DNA from 2 places in the Bradyrhizobium sp. IC4060 genome. Region 2 is predicted to be linked to the other one. Evidence: predicted binding sites of a transcription regulator. Region 2 holds the regulator's gene; the other holds the start of a gene.
The links. The regulator HrcA, encoded in region 2, represses chaperone genes, less so after heat shock. The targets are predictions, from matches to a motif close to GTTAGCACTCNCNNNNNGNGAGTGCTAAC.
Positions count from the first base shown of each region.

Region 1: the regulator HrcA is predicted to act here: its motif matches at 1,597-1,625, upstream of I6F16_RS25630 (co-chaperone GroES).

Region 1 is NZ_JADYVJ010000009.1:28,840-32,245, forward strand. Features, by position in the region: gene I6F16_RS25620 (protein phosphatase CheZ) at 1-649, shown strand, start outside; gene I6F16_RS25625 (hypothetical protein) at 880-1,401, opposite strand; gene I6F16_RS25630 (co-chaperone GroES) at 1,716-2,012, shown strand; gene groL (chaperonin GroEL) at 2,131-3,406, shown strand, end outside.
Region 2 is NZ_JADYVJ010000008.1:158,729-162,134, forward strand. Features, by position in the region: gene pncA (bifunctional nicotinamidase/pyrazinamidase) at 1-333, shown strand, start outside; gene grpE (nucleotide exchange factor GrpE) at 485-1,102, opposite strand; gene hrcA (heat-inducible transcriptional repressor HrcA) at 1,197-2,285, opposite strand; gene rph (ribonuclease PH) at 2,454-3,167, shown strand; gene rdgB (RdgB/HAM1 family non-canonical purine NTP pyrophosphatase) at 3,179-3,406, shown strand, end outside.

The sequences.
Region 1 (3,406 bases), on a different contig from region 2:
GAAGGGCATCGTCGCGGCCCCGCTGTCCGGCAGCGCTGCCATGGCGGCGATCGACGCCTCGACCGCGCACGAGCTTGCCGAAGCGCGCACCATGCTCGATACCTACCGGGCGCAGATCGAGCAGTGCGAGAAGCTGAAGGTCGAGCTCGACCTCATCCACGACGCCATCGACCGCACCAAGCGCGAGATCGCGACGCTGCACGGCAAGAGCTTCGACGGCGGCGAGATGGCCAAGGTCAACGGCGAGCTCGGCGCGGTGGTCGGCGGCACCGAGCAGGCGACCCAGCAGATCCTCGAAGCCGCGGAATCGATCGACCAGGCCGCCAGCGCGATGTCGAAGGTGGACTCGATCGATCAGCAGAAGCGCCTTGCCGACGACATCCAGGAACGCGTCATCTCGATCTTCGAAGCCTGCAACTTCCAGGACCTGACCGGCCAGCGCATCAGCAAGGTCATGGGCACGATGAAGTTCATCGAGCAGCACATCAACGCGATGATGGAGATCTGGGGAGGCGTCGACGCGATCAAGTCCCATGTGCCCGCGCAGGTCGACAACCGCAGCGAGGAGGAGAAGCTCCTCAACGGCCCCAAGCTCGCCGGCGACGTCGGCCACGCCTCGCAGGACGACATCGACGCGCTGTTCGACTGAGCGGCGACGACATCGGAATACCAAAACGCCGGCCTTGGGCCGGCGTTTTTTGTTTTGGCCGGTGCAGATCGTGAACTCTTCTTCTCCCCTTGTGGGAGAAGGTGGCGCGAAGCGCCGGATGAGGGGTTCTCTCGACTCGCAAGACCGTTCGTGAGGAGATAGACCCCTCACCCGTCTCGCCGCTACGCGGCGAGCCACCCTCTCCCACAAGGGGAGAGGGTAAGAGACCGTCACGCCCTCGGCGCGCAGCGGACGTAGACCATGTTGCCGTAGCGGGTGCCGGCGTCCTTGTCGATGAAGCGGGTGATCATGACGCGACCGTCGAAGGAGACGATTTCGCGGTCCTGGTCGCCGGGGGTCGGGCCGGCCGGCCCGATGTAGTTCTTGCCGCTCGGCGAGCCCTTCAGCCGCAGCTCCTGCGGCGTCGCCTGGTCGGCGAGATGCATGATCACGCCACCGGAGGAACCGGCGGTGATCACGTAGGGGTTCCTGCATTGCTCACGCGCCATCTTCTCGGTGCGGGCGCGATCGGCCGGGTTCTGGAACGAGGCGAGGCCCCAGCGGCCGACGATCTCGTCGGCGCGGATGCTGGCGGGCATTTCCGGAGCGACGCCAGGTTCGGCTTCGGGCGGCGGCGGGGACGACGTGAGGGACGGCAGGTTGAAGCCGCCGCCGCAGGCGCCCAGCAGCAGCGCCAGACAAGAGGCGGCCGCCAGATTGGCAACCGTGCGCGCGTGAGCCGAACTGATCATGGCATTCCCCCGAACAAGACCATGGCCGCACCCCTCCCGCAGCCAAGCGCAAAACCGCTGCCGGAGCAATGACGTCGTTCTTTACGGCGACGCCCCGAGCGAGTTTCCAATGCCACCATCCTATATCCGCCTCAACAATCGCTTAACCACCTTTGCTTGACAGGATCGCGGCCAAGCCATATTTCCGGACCCACTATTAGCACTCGGAAAGCCCGATTGCTAAGCGCGCCGTTCGATCCTCGACGCGAGGGCGGACGGAAGCGCCGCCCCACCGACCCCACTACTTCCGAAGCGAGCCTCCAAAGGGAAACGTCATGGCTAAATCCAAATTTCGTCCGCTGCATGACCGTGTCGTGGTCAAACGTATCGACGCCGAGGAAAAGACCAAGGGCGGCATCATCATTCCGGACACGGCCAAGGAAAAGCCGTCCCAGGGCGAGGTCGTCGCCGTCGGCCCCGGCGGCCGCGACGAGACCGGCAAGCTGATCCCGATCGACCTCAAGGTCGGCGACCGCGTGCTGTTCGGCAAGTGGTCGGGCACCGAGGTCAAGATCGACAACGAAGAGCTCCTGATCATGAAGGAGTCGGACATCATGGGCGTGCTGGCCTAAGGCCGTCCGCCTGAACAGCCGCTGAATGTCATGCCCGGATCCAGGCGATCCGGGCATCCATCGTTCCGCCGCACGGCACAAGACAACACACATCACATAACACGAGGGATTGCAGACCATGGCTGCCAAAGACGTCAAGTTTTCCGGAGACGCGCGCGATCGCATGCTGCGCGGCGTCGACGTTCTCGCCAACGCCGTCAAGGTGACGCTCGGCCCGAAGGGCCGCAACGTCGTCATCGAGAAGAGCTTCGGCGCCCCCCGCATCACCAAGGACGGCGTCACGGTCGCCAAGGAGATCGAGCTCGAGGACAAGTTCGAGAACATGGGCGCCCAGATGGTGCGTGAGGTCGCCTCCAAGACCAACGACCTCGCCGGCGACGGCACCACCACCGCGACCGTGCTGGCCCAGGCCATCGTGCGCGAAGGCGCCAAGGCGGTCGCCGCCGGCATGAACCCGATGGATCTCAAGCGCGGCATCGACACCGCGGTTGCCGCCGTCATCAAGGACATCGAGAAGCGCGCCAAGCCGGTCGCCGCCTCCTCCGAGGTCGCCCAGGTCGGCACCATCTCGGCCAACGGCGATGCCGCCATCGGCAAGATGATCGCCCAGGCGATGCAGAAGGTCGGCAACGAGGGCGTCATCACCGTCGAGGAGAACAAGTCGCTCGAGACCGAGGTTGATATCGTCGAGGGCATGAAGTTCGACCGCGGCTATCTCAGCCCCTACTTCGTCACCAATGCCGAGAAGATGACCGCCGAGCTCGAGGACGCCTACATCCTCCTGCACGAGAAGAAGCTCTCGGGCCTGCAGGCCATGCTGCCGGTGCTGGAGGCCGTGGTGCAGTCGGGCAAGCCGCTCGTCATCATCGCCGAGGACGTCGAGGGCGAGGCGCTGGCCACCCTGGTCGTCAACCGGCTCCGTGGCGGCCTGAAGGTGGCCGCGGTGAAGGCGCCGGGCTTCGGTGACCGCCGCAAGGCCATGCTGGAGGACATCGCGATCCTGACCGGCGGCCAGCTGATCTCCGAGGAGCTCGGCATCAAGCTCGAGAACGTCACGGTGAAGATGCTCGGCCGCGCCAAGAAGGTGGTGATCGACAAGGAGAACACCACGATCGTCAACGGCGCCGGCAAGAAGCCCGACATCGAGGCCCGCGTCGGCCAGATCAAGGCGCAGATCGAGGAGACCACCTCGGACTACGACCGCGAGAAGCTCCAGGAGCGCCTCGCCAAGCTCGCCGGCGGCGTCGCGGTGATCCGCGTCGGCGGCGCCACTGAGATCGAGGTCAAGGAGAAGAAGGACCGCGTCGAGGACGCGCTCAACGCCACCCGCGCCGCGGTTCAGGAAGGCATCGTCCCGGGCGGCGGCGTCGCGCTGCTCCGCGCCAAGAAGGCGG
Region 2 (3,406 bases):
ATCCCGCACGCCGAGCTCATCATCCGCAAGGGATTTCACAAGAACGTCGACAGCTATTCGGCCTTCCTCGAGGCCGACGGCAAGACCTCGACCGGGCTCGCCGGCTACCTGAGGGGCCGCAAGATCAAGCGCGTCTTCGTCGCTGGTCTTGCGACAGACTTCTGCGTCGCCTGGACCGCGCTCGACGGGCGCAAGGCGGGCTTCGAGGTCTATGTGGTGGAAGACGCCTGCCGCGGCATCGACACGCAGGGCTCGCTCGCCAAGGCCTGGGCCGACATGGCCAAGGCGGGCGTGAAGCGGATTCAGTCTGCGGATATCGCGGTGAGCGCGTAGGCGGCGCGCCATCTTCCGTCATTCCGGGGCGCGCTTCAGCGCGAGCTATGGTGCGCAATTTGCGCACCTGAGAATCCATTGTGCGGTTGTCTCTGCTGTTCGATGGATTCCGGGTTCTCGACTTCGCCGAGCCCCGCAATGACGCCAACACTCAGTTCGCCGCGCTGCTCGATTCGTTGTTGTTCGCCGCGGGCGCAGTCTTCGCGCCGCCCTTGGCGACGCCGACCAGCGCCGGGCGCAGCACGCGGTCACCGATGGTGTAGCCGGCCTGCATGATCTGCACCACGGTGCCCGACGGCACCGACGCGTCAGGCACTTCGTACATTGCCTGGTGGAAGTTCGGGTCGAACTTCTGGCCCTGAGGATCGAGCTTCTTCACGCCGTGTTTTTCCAGCGCGTTGAGCAGCGCGCGCTCCGTGAGCTCGACGCCCTCGATCAACGAGACCAGGCCGGGATCGGCCGCAGCACGCGCCTCCGCCGGAACGGCATCGAGTGCGCGCTGGAGATTGTCGGCGATGTCGAGCACGTCGCGCGCGAAGCCGGTGATGCCGTAGAGGCGGGCGTCGGCGACTTCCTTTGCGGTGCGCTTGCGCAAATTCTCCATCTCGGCCAGCGTCCGCAGCATGCGGTCGCGCGCTTCAGCCGCTTCCTTTTGCAGGGTTTCGACCGAACCCGGCTCGGGATCGTCGGGCATGATGTAGGGTTTCGACACCACGGGCTCGCCGGTCGCTGCAGTCGTGTCTTGGGGTTGCCGGTCTTGCTCGGTCATCGGCTCTGATCTCGAACTCGTTTCAGGGATGTTGGCCCGGATATCGTGCTTAAGCCCGCGAAAATCAAGCGCCCGTGATCGGCAGAAAGGCCGGTCAGCCCCCCAACAGGCGGCTGACGATGCGGGCGGCGTAGTCCACGGTCGGGATCACGCGGGCATAATTCAGCCGCGTCGGGCCGATCACGCCGAGAACGCCGACGATGTGGCCGGCGGCATCCCGATAGGGCGAGATGATGGTGGAGGACCCCGACAGCGAGAACAGCTTGTTCTCACTTCCGATGAAGATGCGCACGCCTTCGGCGGTCTCGGCCCGGCCGAGCAGATCGATCACGCCGCGCTTGGTCTCGAGGTCGTCGAACAACAGGCGAACCCGCTCCAGATCCTCCAGCGCGTGCAGATCTTCGAGCAGATTGGCGTGGCCGCGGACGATGAGCTGACGGTCCTCGCTCTCGCCGCCGGACCAGCTGGCAATGCCGGCCGAGATCACTTTCTGTGTCAGCTGATCGAGCTCGGCACGGGCCTCGCCGAGTGCGGTCTCGAGCTCGAGCCGCGCTTCGGCCAAGGTCCGGCCGCGGATCCGCGCATTGAGGAAATTGCCGGCCTCTGTCAGCGCCGAAGAGGGAACTCCGGGCGGCAGCGTCAACACGCGGTTTTCAACCTGGCCGTCTTCGCCGACCAGGATCACCAGCGCTTTTTCCGGTTCCAGGCGGACGAATTCGATGTGCTTCAGCCGCGCATTGGATTTCGGCGTCAGCACGACGGCGGCGGCCCGGGTCAGGCCGGAGAGCCGCATCAAGGCCTGGTCCAGCGCCGCCTCGACCGATTGCGCCTCGCCGACGGACGAGAGCTGGCTCTGGATCGCCTGCCGCTCGGCCTCGTTGAGGTCGCCGACCTGCATCAGGGCATCGACGAAGAAGCGCAGGCCCAGTTCCGTCGGCAGTCGGCCGGCGGAGGTGTGCGGGGCATAGATCAGGCCGAGCTGTTCCAGATCGGCCATGACGTTGCGCACAGATGCCGGCGACAGCGGCATCGCAATCAGGCGGGAAATGTTGCGCGAGCCGACCGGCTCACCGGTCGCGAGATAGCTTTCGACAATTTGACGAAAGATGTCGCGGGAACGCTCGTTGAGCTGGGCAAGGCCTGCGCGCGGCGCGATCAGATGGATCGGATCGTGATGGGCCACAGACGGTAACTCCTCTCAGATCCTTATAATTTGTCCATCCGGGCCGCGTCTGACAAGCGTGGCGTTTGCAGGCCGACGGTCAGGGGGTGAATAAGCCCTTGCCGCCCACCCCCGCCCCACCTACAAGCACCGCGAACAGCCTATTCCCGTGAGTTTTGGAGATTTCCCATGCGGCCAAGCCGCCGTGCGCCCGACGAATTGCGCCCCGTGACGCTGGAGCGCGGCGTGGTCAAATATGCGGAAGGCTCGTGCCTCGTTAAATTCGGCGACACCCATGTGCTGGTCACCGCCACACTGGAGGATCGCCTGCCGCCGTGGCTGAAGGGGCAGGGCCGCGGCTGGGTCACCGCCGAATACGGCATGCTGCCGCGCGCGACCTCCGAACGCACCCGCCGCGAGGCCTCCGCCGGCAAGCAGAGCGGCCGCACGGTCGAGATCCAACGCCTGATCGGCCGCTCGCTTCGCACCATCGTCGATCTCGAAGCTCTCGGCGAGCGCCAGATCACGGTCGATTGCGACGTGCTCCAGGCCGACGGCGGCACGCGCACGGCCTCGATCACCGGCGCCTGGGTCGCGCTTGCCGATTGCCTCAACTGGATGAAGGCGCGCAACATGGTGAAGGCCAACGTGATGCGCGACAACGTCGCCGCGATCTCCTGCGGCATCTACAACGGCACGCCGGTGCTCGATCTCGACTATGCCGAGGATTCGGAAGCCGAGACCGACGCCAATTTCGTCATGACCGGCGATGGCCGCATCATCGAGGTGCAGGGCACCGCGGAACGCGAGCCGTTCACGCAGGACGAGTTCCTGAAGCTGATCGCCCTGGCGCAGAAGGGCATTGCGCGTCTGGTGGACTTGCAGAAACTGGCCGTGGCGTAGTCAATAGGCCCATGCACCGCCGAATCACCGACAAGCTCGTCATCGCCACCCACAATCCCGGCAAGCTCGCCGAGATGAGGGAGCTGCTCGCGCCGTACGGGATCGAGGCGGTGTCGGCCGGCGAGCTCGGCCTCGACGAGCCCGAGGAAACCGGCAACGATTTCCGCAGCAACGCCGCGATCAAGGCGATCGCCGCGGCGGAGGCGACCAAGCTGCCCTCCTTCGCCGACGATTCCGGC